4 regions of the Nitratidesulfovibrio sp. HK-II genome follow, and region 1 is predicted to be linked to each of the others. Evidence: predicted binding sites of a transcription regulator. Region 1 holds the regulator's gene; each other region holds the start of a gene.
The links. Region 1 encodes sigma-54, which starts transcription at its own class of promoters, with help from an activator protein. Its sites were predicted from a motif close to CTGGCACGGNNNNTGCTT; they were not measured.

Region 1 (3,854 bases):
GGCGCAGGTCGTGGATGGAATAGCTGGAGGTGTCCACCACGAGGTCGGCGGTTTCGCGCACCGGGGCAAGACGCAGCCGTTCCTGCTCCAGGGCCTGTTCCAGCCCCATGCCCTCGCTTTCCAGCGGGTGCGGGCGGCGGGTGGTGGCGTAGCGCCGGTTAAGCACGGCGGGGTTGGCCTCTATGAAGACCACCGCCGGGCGCACGCCCATGCCCTGCAACCGTTCCAGCGACTTTTCCAGGTTGCGGACGAAATTGCTCTCGCGCAGGTCCATGCCCAGCACCAGCCCCTGGTAATGGGCCAGGGCCTCGCGGTTCAGGATGGTGACCATCTGCGGGGCCAGGGTGGCGGGCAGACCATCCACCGTGAAATAGCGCAAGTCTTCCAGCACGTTGAGCACGGTGCTCTTGCCCGCGCCGGAAAGCCCGGTAACGATGATGACGGGAAAGTCGGCGGCGGCCACGGGGCTGCCCGCGTCCGACGCCGTGCCGGGGGCGGGTGCGTCCGACGCCGTGGAAGCATCGGGCGTGGGTGGGTGGGAAGCCTTGGTGGGCATGGCGGACTCCTCGGGCGGGCCGGTGCCGGATGGCGTTTCGGCAGACGCGCCGCGCCGCGCGCCTGCCGATGATGTGCGCAAGGTGTTCCGCGTTACGTGGTGCGCATCAGCGCCGTGAAGGCCGCCCCGTCCGGCGCGTCGAGCATGGCGCGGCGGAACTGCGGGTCCTTCAGCAGGCGCGAGATATGGGCCAGGATGCGCAGGTGCATGCCCGCCACCTGTTCGGGAGCCAGCACCAGGAAAAAGAGATGACACGGTTTCATGTCCAGGGCGTCGAAGTCCAGCCCGGGCACGCTGCGGCCCACGGCGACGACGATGTCGCTGATGGTGGCCAGCTTGCCGTGGGGAATGGCCACCCCGTCGCCGATGCCCGTGGTGCCCAGGCCCTCGCGGTCCTGCAGCACGCCCAGCGCAACGGCGGCATCCACTTCGGGATGCCGCCGCACCACGGCCTGCACGAGTTCCGCCAGCACCTCCTTCTTGGTGCCGGCGGAGAGCTCGGGCAGGATCAGTTCATCGTGAAGATAGTCCGAAAGCCGCATGTATGACGCCTAGACGACGGGATCGATAAGGCCGAAGTCGCCGTTGCGGCGGCGGTAGATGATGTTCACGCGCTCCACTTCGGCGTTCAGGAAGACCAGGAACTCGTTGTCGCCCTGGTCCAGCTGCATGGCCGCCTCGTCCACGTGCATGGGCTTGGGGGCGAAGTGGTCGGTGCCGGTGATGGTGCGTTCGTCGCCTTCACCCACGGTGCCGAAGGTGAACACGTCGATGCCCTTGCCCAGCTTTTCGGACTGCACCGTGCGGCGGCGGTCCTTCTGCTTCTCCACCTGCTTGCGCAGCTGCGATTCCAGCTTTTCCAGCACCAGGTCGAGGGTGGCGTACATGTCTTCCGATTGCTCGACGGCCGACAGGGTGAACCCGTCGCCGGTCATCTGCACTTCAGCCTTGTGGCGGAACTTGTCGACGGAAAGGTTCACCTGCATTTCAAGGGCGGACTTGCCGACAAACCGGCCAAGCTTTTCAAGGCGACGGCGGGCGTACTTCTTCAGGTGGTCGGAGGGTTCGAAGTTCTTGAAGGTGAAAGAGATGTTCATACGCTCCTCCAGTGGTGAGAGGGGAATGCGACGCGCGTCGCGCGGCGCGCACGCTGGGGTGCGCCTGCCGGGTGCGCCGCCCTGCGCCTGGTCCGGCGCGGGGCTCTGACCGTCAGAACAGTTCCTTCCGCTTGGAAGAGGAGGGAATGTCCATGGCAGTACGATACTTCGCAACGGTCCTGCGGGCAATATTGACTTTGAGCTGTTCCTTCAGAATTTCGCCGATGCGCTCGTCGCTCAGGGGTTCCTTGGGATCTTCCTCGCCGATCAGTTTCTTGATCAGCGCCTTCACGCTCTCGGAGCCCACCTGGCTGCCGTCGTCCAGTTCCAGCGCACTGTTGAAGAAGAACTTCAACTCCATGATGCCGTGCGGCGTGGCCACGTACTTGCTGGTGGTAATGCGGCTGACCGTGGATTCGTGCATGCCGATGTCGTCGGCGATGTCCTTCAGGATGAGCGGCTTCAGGCGCGAAACCCCGTCCTCGAAAAAGCCACGCTGATACTTCACGATGGATTCCACCACCTTGTACAGCGTACGCTGGCGCTGGTACAGGCTCTTGATAAGCCACGAGGCCGAGCGCATCTTTTCCTGGAAATATTCGCGCTCGCCCGCCGAGGCCGCCGCAGCGGCAGAGCGCTCGTACATGGTGCTCAATTGCAGGTGCGGCAGGCCGTCCTCATTGAGCATGATGATGAAATCGTCGTCGTACTTGTAGACGAACACGTCGGGGCTGACGAACTGCGGGTCGCCGCCGCCGTAGCTGGCGCCGGGCATGGGGTCCAGGGTCTGGATGAGGTCCAGGTACTCCTTGAGGTCCTCCATGGTCAGGCGGAACTTGCGCAAGAGCGGCTTGTAGCGCCGCTTCTCAAGGTCTTCCAGGTGGTCGCGCACCAGTTCCACCAGCACCTTGTCGCGCGTGTAGCCCAGCATCTCTATCTGCACCAGCAGGCATTCCTGCGCGGTGCGCGCGGCCACCCCCACGGGGTCGAAGCGCTGCAGGGCGTGCAGCACCGGCTCCACCTCGCCGGGGGCCACGCCCGCCATTTCGGCGATCTCGTCGATGGTCGCATGCAGGTAGCCCGACGAGGCGATGTTGCCGATGATCACCTCGCCGATGTCCTTCTGGCGCTCGGTGAGCGCGGAAAGGCGCAACTGCCACATCAGGTGCCCTTCCAGCGAGGGCTTTGCGGCGTAGCGCGCCTCGAACGAGGTCATCTCCTCGGGCATTTCCGATTCGCGCACCGTTGACTGGCGGCTGGTGCTGGCGAAATCGCCCAGGTAATCCTCCCAGTCGGCCTCGCGGGCAATATCGCGGTCGTAGGCGACATCCGCCGCCGCTTCGGGGGCGGCGTCCCGCTGGTCGGGGGCTTCGGACTGCGGCCCCTCGTCCTGCGCTTCCTCCAGGAACGGGTTTTCCAGCAGCTCCTGCTGCACCGTCTCGACAAGCTCAAGCCGCGAAAGCTGCAGCAGCCGGATGGCCTGTTGCAGTTGCGGCGTCATCACCAATTGCTGGGTGAGCTTGAGCTGTTGCCTGAGTTCCAATGCCATGCGTGGACGACCCCTATGCACCAAACGTTGAGGGCGAGCAAGATGACGACGCAACGCGGGGTGCGACGTCAAGCAAGAAACGGCCCACTGTGGAAATGTGTTCCCTTCCCCAAGAGGTTAGGGAAACCATGCCATAGAAGCAAAAAGTATGCAACCGCTGTCGCCATTTCGCCGGATACCCCCGGAGGGATGCCCCGCACCCCGGCGGCAGGCACGAAAAAGGCGCCCCCCGCGATGCGGAAGGCGCCGTGAATGCGGCAAAAATGCAAATGGAGCTAGAGCGAGAATCCCTCGCCCAGATACACGTCGCGCGCGCGCGGGTTGTCCACGATGTGCGCGGGGGTGCCCTCCAGGATCACTTCGCCCTGGTGGACCAGGTAGGCCCTGTCGCAGATATGCAGGGTTTCCCGCACGTTGTGGTCGGAGATGAGCACACCGATGCCCCGGTCGCGCAGGCCGGTGATCAGTTGCTGGATGTCGTCCACCGCCAGCGGGTCGATGCCCGCGAACGGTTCGTCCAGCAGGATGAACTTGGGCTCGCGGATCATGGACCGCGCGATCTCCAGCCGCCGCCGCTCGCCGCCGGACAGGTGCATGGCCACGGAATCCGCCAGATGGCTGATGCCGAAGTCGGCCATCAGCATGTCCGACC
Region 2 (3,854 bases), 1.9 Mb from region 1:
CACCAGAAATCCGGCGTCCACGGGGCGGGGGGCGATGTCCGACGGCCGGGCCAGCCCGATGAGGTCGGAGATGACCCGGTTCAGCCGTTCCACCTCCTGCACCATCACCCGCGCGGCCTCGCGGTCTTCGCTGCCCTCGGCGAAGCGGCTGCCGAAATAGGTGGCGTAGCCCTTGATGGAACTGAGCGGGTTGCGCAGTTCGTGGGCCACCCCGGCGGCCAGGCTGCCGATGGCGGCCAGCTTCTCGCGGCGGCGCACCTCGTCCTGCAGCCTGCGCACCTCGCGCAGGTCGCGCAGGACCAGGATGGCCCCGGCGTCGGCGTCGCCCCCGCCGGTGGCGATGCGCACCCCGCGCACGCTCATGGGCACGGGCGGCCCGCCCGCCACGGGGCAGTCCAGGGTCACTTCCTCGCCGAAGCGGGGTCGGGCGTCCTCGCCGTCCTGCGTTGCGCCGCCGGTCAATTGTCCGGCCAGTTCCGCCAGCGGCGGGGGCAGCACGCTTGTCGGCGCGGCCCCGGCGGGCACGGAATCGCCCAGGCGCAACAGGTCGCGCGCCGCCGCGTTGCAGGTGGCCACCCGGCCCGCGCCGTCCAGCACCACCAGTCCGTCCGGCAGGCTGGTGACCACGTGCAGGGCAAAGGACTGGGCCTGCCGCACCAGCCTGCGCGAGGCGCGGGCGTGGCGCGCCCACAGCAGCGAAAGCGCCCCGGCCGCGCCCAGCAGGGCCAGGATGGAAAGCATGACCAGGGTGTGCCGCCGGTCCGCCGCGCGGGCGGCATCGAAGGGCGCGGTATCCAGCGCCACGATGATCACGGGCGGCGGGGCGTCGCGCTCGGCCCGCATGTCCGCTTCCATCTCGCGGCGCAGCCAGCCGGGCAGGGATCCCCACGCCATGCCGTTATGTTCCGCATCGCCCTGGCCGTGGCCCATCATGTGCCCGCCCATGCCCCCCATGCCCACGGACCGCACGGTGCGCCGCAGGGGAATGAAGGTGCGATACACCAGAAAGGCCCGCTCGCCGCCCGCGTCCATGAGCCGCCAGCCCACCTCGTCGCGCGGCTGCTGCCCTTCGCGGTCTGGAGCACGGTCTGGGGCACGGTCTGGGGCACGGTCTGGGGCACGGTCTGGGGCACGGTCTGGGGCACGGTCTGGGGCACGGTCGGGAGCCTCGCGCCTGCCCGACGCGTCCCCGTCCGGCAGCCCGTTCTGACCATTGTCCAGCCCGCCATCCCGCCTGCGGTGCGGCGGCGCAGGCACGGCCAGGGCGGCCATGGTTTCCGGGTCTGCCAGGGGGCGGCCGATCCATTCCGGATCGCTGTGGGCCAGCACCACGCCCTGCCTGTCGGTGACGGCGATGAAATGGATGTCCGGCTGGTCGGCCATTTCCTCCAGCAACACCTGCAAGCGCAGGTCGCCCCCGGCCCGGCCGCGCATGCCGGTGCGCGCCCCGGCCTCGAAGGCCCGGATGAGCGAGGCCCCCTTTTCCGAAAGGATGCGCCGCATGGCCTCCTGTTCGCCGTCGTGGTTCAGCACGGCCAGCACGGCCACCACCAGCGCCAGCGCCACGGTGGACCAGATGATCAGCCACGGCGAGGGCAGTCGCCCGTTACCACCGTCACCGTCAGGGGGGCCAGAGAGGCCGGACGAGCCGGACGGGGCGAACAGCCCCGCCCGGCCCGATGCGCCCGACGAGCGGGATGCTGCTTCGTTCGCTGCGTGCGGCGCGCTGGCCGCGTTGTCCTTGGGCATGGGGATATTCCTCACGGGTGTTCGCCGCCCACTGTCGGGCGGGGTGGTCGATTCCGCGACACCTGTTCGATTTTCATACGCCAACGGCGGCGCACCGTATAGTTTTTATACATCTGACCGGGCCTTGTGAGAGAAACCGGAAGTGGCCCGCGCGATCACAAGCAAAATTACACTAGCAGTTGCAGCATGTTAAATCAAAGCGCATGCACTTGGCACGCCGGTTGCTCATACCAGGTGAAGCAACAAGCGCACCAGCCCCGCACACAGTTCACGGCCACGCCATCCACTGCGGATGCGCGCAGACGCCGCGGCGGGGCGGCAACGAATCAACCCCATCGACAGGAGCAGACATCATGAAGACCAAGCATCTCGTTCTCGGCACGGTGGCCCTTGCGGGCCTGCTCGCCTTCACCGGCGTCACCGACAGCGCCTTCGCCCGCATGGGCGGCGGCATGGGCATGGGCGGCGGCTGCGCCACCGGCGCGGTATACAACGCCCTGACCCCGGAAAAGCAGGCCAAGTACGACGCCATCTACAAGGAAGCGGACGCCCGCATCCAGCCGCTGAAGGACAAGGCCTGGGCCAAGCACACCGAACTGAACGCCCTGTCCGGCAACCCCAACACCAAGCCGGAAACCATTTCCAAGCTGAGCAACGAACTGGCCGACCTGCGCACCCAGATTCGCGGCGAATACACCGCCCTCGACACCCGGCTTGAAAAGGAAGTGGGCGTGAACCCCGGCTACGGCCGCATGGGCCACATGGGCATGGGCGGCATGGGCATGGGCGGCATGGGCATGATGGGCGGCCAGGGCCAAGGCGGCGGCATGATGGGCGGCCAGGGCCAGGGCCACGGCCCCATGCATGGCGGCCAGGCCCCGGCCAACCAGTAGCCTGACCACGAGATGATTCCCCGGGGCGCACCCGCGCTGCCTTCACGAGGACTTCCCACCTCGCGCCCCGCCAGCCCACCGGCTGCATGACCGAAACGCAGGGCCGCCGACATCGCACGATGTCGGCGGCCCTTGTCGGTTCCGCGCCCCAGCCTTGCCCCCGTCCGCGTGCCCCCCGTCCCTTGTCCCTTTGTTCCTTCCGCGCACCGCCCGCCGCCCGCCAGCCCCCGGCCCATCTGGACGCAAGAGCGACCGCTCCGCTCCGACCCCGCGCGGGGTTGATTTCTGGCACCCCAGCGCCTACAACCGTTCCGAATATCGAAAAATCATGCCTCACGACGGCACCAGGAGCGGACCGCCCGCCCCGCCGCCGCGCGACACAGCAGGAGCCTTTCTCACCACACCGCACGACCCGCACCCACACCACACCCGCCGGGACCACACCCGCGCGACGCCCAGGAGGAACCGCATGGAACAGCATCTTGATGCGCGCATCGTCGAGCGCGGCAAGGAATTCTTCAAGAGCATCAGCGGCGAAGCCCCGTCCATTTTCAACAAGGGCTTCTGGACAGGCAAGGTCATGGACTGGGCCATGCAGAACGAGGGCTTCAAGGTCCAACTGTTCCGCTTCGTGGACGTTTTGCCCTACCTGAACACCTCCGAGGCGCTCACCCGCCACATCCGCGAATACTTTTCCGCCGACGGGGCGGACGTGCCCCCCGTGCTCAAGTGGGGCGCGGGCGCGGCCGGTTTCGGCGGGGCCTTCACCGGCATGCTCATGGGCAAGTTCATCCGGTCCAACATCGAGGGCATGGCCCGCACCTTCATCATCGGCGAAAACACCAAGGAAGCCATCAAGGGGCTGGCCAAGCTGCGCAAGGAAGGCTTTGCCTTCACCGTGGACCTGCTGGGCGAGGCCACGGTGAGCGAAGAAGAGGCCGACGCCTACGCCAACGGCTACCTGGAGGTGCTGGACGCCATCGCCAAGGAGCACGCCAAGTGGGCTCCCCTGGCCGATTCCACCGGCAGCACCACCGGTCCGGATTCCGGGCAGGACTGGGGCCACACCCCCAAGGTGAACGTGTCCATCAAGCCTTCCGCCCTCTACTCGCAGGCCAAGCCCGGCGACGTGGAAGGATCCGTGCGGGGCATGCTGTCGCGCCTGGTGCCCATCTACCGCAAGATCGTGGAGATGGGCGGCTTTCTGTGCAT
Region 3 (3,854 bases), 2.0 Mb from region 1:
ACTCGCACCGCTTCGACCGCCCAGGCAGACGGCCAGGCCCCCTGCGGGTGCGGCTGCGCCGCGCACGGCGAACCCGGCGCCACGCCGGAAAAGTAGCTTTCACGGCGCCGCCCCGGCTTTGTCGCCGGTGCCACGGCAGGCGCCACAACTGCTGCATTGCACGATTTCAAGGAGACCGGCCCCATGCCCTGTCCCACATCCTGTCCCGCACCCGGTCACGACTTTCCGGCCGCGCGCACGCGGATGGAGTACGTCTGCCTCGGCTGCGGAGAGCGCCGCGGCATCGACGAACTGCTGTACACCTGCCCCAGTTGCGGCGGAGTGTACCTGCTGGAAGACCTCGATTTCGACAAGCTCGCGGCCCAGCGCTCCGGCCCCGAATGGCGCGCCCTGTTCGACGCCCGCGCCGCCACCCGCACCACCGCCCTGCGCGGCATCTTCCGCTTCTATGAGTTGATGGCCCCGGTGCTGGAGGAAGAGGACATCGTGTACCTGGGTGAAGGCAACACCCCCATCATCGAGGCGGCCCCCGTGCTGCGCGATGCAGTGGGCATTCCCTTCGCCTTCAAGAACGACGGCCAGAACCCCAGCGCCTCGTTCAAGGACCGGGGCATGGCCTGCGCGTTCAGCTACCTGAAGGCGCTGGTGCGCAAGCACGGCTGGGACGAGGTGCTGACCGTGTGCGCCTCCACCGGCGACACCTCGGCCGCCGCCGCGCTGTACGCCTCGTACGTGGGCGGGCCGGTGAAGTCGGTGGTGCTGCTGCCGCACGGCAAGGTCACCCCGCAACAGCTTTCGCAGCCGCTCGGCAGCGGTGCCACGGTGCTGGAAATCCCCGGCGTGTTCGACGACTGCATGAAGGTTGTGGAACACCTTGCGGAAAATTACCGGGTGGCCCTGCTGAACTCCAAGAACAGCTGGCGCATCCTGGGGCAGGAATCCTACGCCTTCGAGGTGGCCCAGTGGTACGGCTGGGACATGAAGGGCCAGTGCGTGTTCGTGCCCATCGGCAACGCGGGCAACGTCACGGCCATCATGGCGGGCTTCCTGAAACTGCTGCGCCTTGGGGTCATAGACGCGCTGCCACGGGTCATCGGCGTGCAGTCGCACCATGCCGACCCGGTGTGGCGCTACTACAGCCAGCCGGACCCGGCCACCCGCACGTACGCGCCCGTCACCGTGCAGCCCAGCGTGGCCCAGGCCGCCATGATCGGCAACCCGGTATCCTTCCCGCGCGTGCAGGCGCTGGCGGACAGGTTCATCGCCGAAGGTGGCGAGCGCGCCTTCAGCGTGGTGCAGGTGACCGAGCAGGAGATCATGGACGCCATGATCCGGGGCAACCGCCACGGGCACATCGCCTGCACCCAGGGCGGCGAATGCCTGGCCGGGCTGATCAAGGCCCGGGAACTGGGGCTGGTGTCGCCGGGCGAGCACGCCGTGCTCGACGCCACGGCGCACAGCCTGAAGTTCGCGGGCTTCCAGGACATGTACTTCACCAACAGCTTCCCGCCCGAATACGGCGTGACCCCGGACCCCAGCCTGGCCAACGCGCCCGCGCTGGTGGTCAGCCCGGACGACAAGGCCCGCCTGTCGCCCGAGGCCTACACCCTGGCCGCCGCCGAGGCGGTGGTGGCCAGACTGGGGCTGGCGAAAAAGGCGTAGCGCCGGGCGCGGGGCCACGCGCCCCGCCGGTTGCCATCACGCCCGCGCACGCAACGCGGCGCACGGAGTTCCTCCGTGCGCCGCGTTTTCATTCCTGCCTCCCTCACACCCCTCTCCCACACCCTGCCGTGCAGACCCCTCTGGCAACGGTCGCGTTTTTGCGACCCATCCGTCTTGTGCCATTCTGCACAATTCTAATCATGGGCCTGGAATGATTATTAAAAAAATCATCGCGCCGCATTTCTGCAACATCCGACGCTGCGACCCCAACGGGCAACACCCCGGAAAAATGCACGCAATATTCTGGAATAAAACACTTTACATGCATGGCACGCTCAATGCTTATGCCCGGCCAGTTCATGCATGTGCCGTGCATCCGCAACATCACTCACATGGGCCATGGCCCAGGGAGACCCTACATGACCACCTGCTGCCTTTCCCCCCAGGAAGTGCGCCTGCAGAGCCCGGAACCGAACAAGGCCGGGCGCGAGCGCGTCTACGGCATTCTCGAGACCTTCCAGTACCAGGTTCCGTTCATCGACGTGGAGCGCGCCCGCTACTTCACCGAATCCATGCGCACCACCGAAGGCCAGCTGCTGGCCCTGCGCTGGGCCAAGGCGCTGAAGAACTGCGCCGAGAAGATGACCGTGTACATCACCCCCAACCAGCTCATCGCGGGCCGCGCCGGTCAGTTCGGCCGTTACGGCATCTTGTACCCGGAAATCGACGGCGACTTCTACGGCGTGGTCATGCGCGACCTGCCGAACCGCGCCAAGAGCCCGTTCCGCATCTCGGACACGGACATCAACATCATCCTTGATGAAATCGCCCCCTACTGGGAAGGCAAGACCTACCACGAGCACCTCAACGGCGCCCTGCCCGAGGAACTGCGCAACGTCACCTACACCGACGACTCGGGCCTGAAGTCCAAGTTCGTGGTCAGCGAAACCTCTTCCTACCGTTCCGCCCTGCAGTGGGTGCACGACTACGAAAAGGTGCTGCAACGCGGCATGCTGGACATCCAGGCCGAAATGCGGGCCCGCATGGAAAAGCTGGACCCGGACAGCCCCATCGACAACTGGGAAAAGAAGCCCTTCCTCGAAGCCATGGTCATCGTGTGCGACGCCTTCATGATCTGGGCGAAGCGCCACGCCGACCTCGCCCGCAAGCAGGCCGCCGCCGAAAAGAATCCCGCCCGCAAACAGGAATTGCTGAACCTTGCCGACATCTGCGAGCGCGTGCCCGCGCACCCCGCCCGCACCTTCCACGAGGCCGTGCAGTCGCAATGGTTCGTGCAGATGTTCTCGCGCATCGAGCAGAAGGCCAGCGCCATCATCTCCAACGGGCGCATGGACCAGTACTTCTACCCGTACTACGCCAAGGACCTTGCCGAAGGCCGCATCACCGAAGAAAGCGCCATGGAGCTTCTGGAGTGCATGTGGGTGGAGATGGCGCAGTTCATCGACCTGTACATCAACCCCACCGGCAACGAGTTCAACGAAGGGTACGCCCACTGGGAGGCCGTGACCATCGGCGGGCAGACCCCCGACGGCCATGACGCCACCAACGACATGACCTACCTGTTCCTGCGTTCCAAACGCGAATTCCCGCTGAACTACCCCGACCTCGCCACCCGCATCCACTCGCGCTCGCCTGAACGCTTCCTGTACGAAGTGGCCGAGACCATCAAGGACGGCTCCGGCTTCCCCAAGCTGATCAACGACGAGGAAATCGTGCCGCTGTACGTGGCCAAGGGCGCGCCCTTCAAGGACGCCCTGGACTACGCCGTGTCGGGCTGCACCGAGGCCCGCATGCCCAACCGCGACACCTACACCTCGGGCTGCGTGTACATCAACTTCGCCACGGCCATGGAAATGACCATGCACAACGGGCGGATGCTGAAGTACGGTCAGGACGACCTGGTGGGCCTGGAAACCGGCGACCCAACCACCTTCACCACCTGGGAACAGTTCTGGGAAGCCTACAAGGCCCAGCACATGAACCTGCTGTCCAAGGCCTTCACCCAGCAGTACGTGGTGGACTGCCTGCGCCCGCAGCACTTTGCCTCGCCCTTTGCCTCGGTGCTGCACGACCTGTGCGTTGAAGACTGCAAGGACCTGCAATCGCCCAAGATCGAAGGCGGCGTGGACTTCTCGTACTTCGAGTTCCTGGGCTACGGCACCGTGGTGGAC
Region 4 (3,854 bases), 1.0 Mb from region 1:
CGGTGCGCACGGTGGTGGCGATGTCCGTGCCGGTGTTCTGGAAGCTGGCGAAGTCGTGCCTGCCGATGAGGTGCGCGGCGGCCTCGTCCATGGCGGCGAGGTCCAGCGGGCCGGTGGCCCAGACGAAGGGGGCCAGCCGGGGGGGCACCCAGCGCCGGGTGGGCCAGAGGCGGTAGGTGTAGGTCTTGCCGCGCGCGCTGAACCGGGCGTGAAAGTCGTCGGGCACGCGGGCTACGGCGGCAACGGCGATGTCGTCGGGCAGCCCGGCGTTGAAGGCACGCTGCCAATCCATGTCCGCCTTGTGCTCGGGCACGTCCATGTGGGCCACCTGGGCCTCGGCGTGCACGCCCGAATCGGTGCGCCCCGCGCCGTGCAGGCGCACCGGCGCGCCCACGATGCGCTCGGCGATGCGCTCCAACTCACCCTGCACGGTACGCGGCCGGGGCCGGTCATTGCGGGCCTGGATCTGCCACCCGGCCAGGTGGGTGCCCACGTAGGACACGGTAAGGGCAAGCCGGGCCATGGGCTATTCGAGGGGCAGCTGCATGCGGGTGAGCGCCTCGGACAGCTTGGCGGCCTTTTCCGCCTGCACGAAGGTGAGGATTTCGCCCGCCTGGCGGCCGCGCATGCCCGCCAGAATCCTGACGGCGATCTTCTCGTCCAGCGTCTCCAGCACGGCCGCCGCCTGCTTGGCCTTCATGTTGGTGTACACGTCCACCAGGTGGCGCAGCTTTTCGTCCTTCATGCCCTGCGCGTCCTTGAGCATGATCTTGATGCGCGCCTCGAGGTCCTGCATCTGGGCCAGCTTGGCGTCGATCTGCTGTTCCAGGCTTTTCAGTTCCTGCTCGCGGCGGTTCAGGTCTTCCTGGCGGCGGTTCAGATCGTCGCGGTTGAGCAGGCCGTTCTGCCCGCCTGCGGCGGTCCCCGCAACGCCGCCCGTCGGGGGGGCGGTGGATGCGGCGGATGCGGCGGGGGACGGGGCAGGGGAAGGGGCAGGCTGGGCTTCGGCTGCCCAGGCCGTGCCGTCGCGGTGCATGCGGCCGCGCGCGGCGGTGACGGCGGGGGAAGGCGATGCGGCGGCGGGGACGACGGCAGTATCGGGGGAAGTGGCGGCAAGAGTGGAGGCCACCCCGGTGGCGCTGGCAATGTCCGCCGTCAGCGGCAGATCCAGCCCGCTGCCGGGCTGGGCGGCCCTGGCGCCTGATGCAGGCGCAACGGCGGTGGCCACCACGGCGGGTGCGCCGCCCGTGGCGAACGGCCACGGCTGTTCCAGGGCAAAGGCCACCAGCAGGGCCACCTTGATGGCGGCGGCGGTGAGCAGCCAGCGGCAGAGCCTAGAAAGACGGAGGCTCGAAACGAAGCGTTGCGGTTTCGTCATAGGTGCGCTGTTCGCGGAGGAGTTCTTCGTGCGCATGGCGGGCCGCCTGTTTGTCCTTGAGCTTTTCCAGCAGTTTGCGTTCCTGCGATTTCTTCACCAGTTCCGCGCGGGCCTGCTCCCTCTGCTGGGCCAGCATGCGCAGGCGCAGTTCGGCATGGGTCAGGTCTTCGCGCAAGCCGCGCAGGAAGTTGCGTTGCAGCCAGAGTTCATCGCGCGAGAGGCGCGCGTCTTCGTACAGTTTCCGCTCCGCCTCGGCAATGGCCGCGCGCACCGCCTCCACCTGGCGCTGTTGCGCCTCGTGGGCGGACTTGGCGCGGGCGAAGGCCAGCTTGGCCTGCTCTTCCAACTGTTCCCGGTAGTCGAGAACCTGTTGCAGGCGGAAACGGAACGGGGGCATGGGGCATCCTTTTGCGGCGTTGTGGGGCTGGCGGCGTCGGAATGTTGCCGCGCCGGACCCTTCGGCCCGAAGGATAGCAAATACCGGGCCGGATGCGCCCAACCGTTCGGGAGTCCCTGGCCCATCGCCCCGTCGCCCCGTCCCTTGGTCGTCCGGTGGCCTGCCCGCCCGGCTGTCGAAGCTGGCCGGGCCAGATTCCGCGCGTTCAGGCCAGCACGGCCCCCAGCAGCCCGGACAATTCGCCCAGGATGATGCACGCCCCCAGGAAGTCGCCGTTCAGGCCGCCCTCGCGCCGGGCCAGCGCAGTCAGCCAGGCCACGGCCGCGCCGCAGGGCAAGGCGGCGGCAAGCACGGAGGGCGGGCTGGCCAGGGCCACGCCCGTGGCGGCGGCCACCCCGGCGCAGAACAGCACGGTCATGTGGGTGGCCCCGGCCGAGGTCAGGCGGCCCAGCGTGGATCGCGTGCCCGGCGGCACGCAGGAGGCCAGCACCACGCAAGCGGCGCGGCCCAGCACGGGTGCCCATACCAGGGCCCAGCCCCGGTTCATGGCCAGGACTTCATGGGCCAGCAGCAGCTGCCCCAGCACACCAAACACCAGCCCCAGCACCCCGAATGCCCCGATGCGGCTGTCCTTCAGGATGTCCCAGAACCGGTCGCCCGTGGCGGAACTGCCCCAGGCGTCCATGAGATCGGCCCAGCCGTCCCAGTGCAGGCCGCGCGTGGCCCACAGCATGAGGGTCGCGTAGCCCAGCGCCTGGATCCACGGATGGTTTTCGAGCAGGCCCAGCAGGAACGGCCCCGCGCACACGAGGCCCGCCAGCAGCCCCACCAGCGGGTAATGGGCCACCCCGGCGGCCATTTCCGCGTCGGTGGCGGCGCGGGCCGGGGCGAGGCGGGTCAGGAAGCCCGTGGACAGCGCAAAGGCGCGCCACTGGGCGGCAAGCAGCGGGGCCAGCTTCACCGGCAGTCCTCCAGCAGCACCTGCATGCCTGGTTTCAGCCAATGGCGGTCGGCGGCCGAGGCCTTGTCCGCCGCCAGTTCCAGGTAGCCCTGGCTGCCCGCCACCAGCCAGGTGCGTCCGGAGGGAATGTCGGCGTACGTGGCGGCGCGGGCGATGTCGATCAGGGTGCCGTCGGGCAGGTGCAGGCGGCAGGCGCCCAGCCGGTCCCACTCGCGCAAGGAAAGGTTGAGCACCACGTTGCCGAAGCGGTCCACGTGCAGCACGGCGGCGTGCACGCCCTCGGCCTCTCGCCGGGGCACGGCCCATGCCGGGCGCGAAAGGTCCGTGGGCAGCACCGGGTCGCCGAAGGCGGCAAGGGATTCTCCACCGGCCAGGCGTGCCGCCAGGGGGGCCAGCACGTCGCGCCCGTGAAAGGTGGCGCTTTGCGCCTCCGGCAGGCGGGCCGGGTCCAGTCTGCGCAGCACCGCGTCGGGCCGGGCCTCTGCCGCAAGGTGCAGCAGCCCGTTGTCCGGAGCCAGCATCACCTGCCCGCCCGTCTCCATGGACACGAGGCCGCGCGGCGTGCCCACGCCGGGGTCCACCACGCAGATGAAGATGGCCCCGGGCGGAAAGTGCGGATGGCTGGCCGCCAGGAAGAACGCGGCGGTCTCCACCCGATGGGGCGGCACGCCGTGGGAGATGTCGATGACGGGCACGGCCGGGGCCAGCCGGTGCAGCACCCCCTTGAGCTGGCCCACGTAGGGGTCGTCCAGCCCGAAATCCGTCAGCAGGGCAAAGCAGCGGGACTGCACGCGGGGCTTGGTCGAGGCGGCGGCAGGCGGGCCGGATGGGCCGGTTGCGCCAGCCAACCCGGACGGGCCAGCCAGGCCGGAAGAGGCAGACGGGCGGTGGGTGTTGTCCATGGTTGCTCCGTGGCAGGGACAAGGGGGAGGCCGTCGCGCAAGGCGCGTGCGGCACCGCCCGCTGCCGGGCTCGGACCCGTCGGGCGGCATGGTCGTACCCTAGCGCGGGCGCGGCACGACCACAAGCGGAGGGGGAAGAGGAGGCAAGGCGTTGGCGCGGGCTGCGCCCGTCCAACTTTCATCAGTGGCCGGTAGCGAAGCGCCCATGCGGGATTG

Region 2: a site for sigma-54 is predicted at 1,959-1,976, ahead of RVX_RS00330 (periplasmic heavy metal sensor). Genes of this name have one in related genera too.
Region 3: a site for sigma-54 is predicted at 1,989-2,006, ahead of hpsG ((2S)-3-sulfopropanediol dehydratase). Genes of this name have one in related genera too.
Region 4: a site for sigma-54 is predicted at 1,850-1,867, ahead of fliJ (flagellar export protein FliJ). Genes of this name have one in related genera too.

What each region holds. Positions count from the first base shown of each region.
Region 1 is NZ_AP036014.1:1,950,456-1,954,309, reverse strand. Features, by position in the region: gene rapZ (RNase adapter RapZ) at 1-556, opposite strand, end outside; gene RVX_RS07880 (PTS sugar transporter subunit IIA) at 649-1,098, opposite strand; gene hpf (ribosome hibernation-promoting factor, HPF/YfiA family) at 1,108-1,653, opposite strand; gene rpoN (RNA polymerase factor sigma-54) at 1,766-3,202, opposite strand; gene lptB (LPS export ABC transporter ATP-binding protein) at 3,478-3,854, opposite strand, start outside.
Region 2 is NZ_AP036014.1:81,203-85,056, reverse strand. Features, by position in the region: gene RVX_RS00335 (ATP-binding protein) at 1-1,749, opposite strand, end outside; gene RVX_RS00330 (periplasmic heavy metal sensor) at 2,103-2,642, shown strand; gene pruA (L-glutamate gamma-semialdehyde dehydrogenase) at 3,112-3,854, shown strand, end outside.
Region 3 is NZ_AP036014.1:3,947,958-3,951,811, forward strand. Features, by position in the region: gene plsY (glycerol-3-phosphate 1-O-acyltransferase PlsY) at 1-96, shown strand, start outside; gene thrC (threonine synthase) at 184-1,662, shown strand; gene hpsG ((2S)-3-sulfopropanediol dehydratase) at 2,082-3,854, shown strand, end outside.
Region 4 is NZ_AP036014.1:915,500-919,353, forward strand. Features, by position in the region: gene RVX_RS03685 (tRNA pseudouridine synthase A) at 1-523, opposite strand, end outside; gene RVX_RS03690 (MotE family protein) at 527-1,378, opposite strand; gene fliJ (flagellar export protein FliJ) at 1,335-1,775, opposite strand; gene RVX_RS03700 (adenosylcobinamide-GDP ribazoletransferase) at 1,981-2,736, opposite strand; gene RVX_RS03705 (SAM hydrolase/SAM-dependent halogenase family protein) at 2,733-3,638, opposite strand.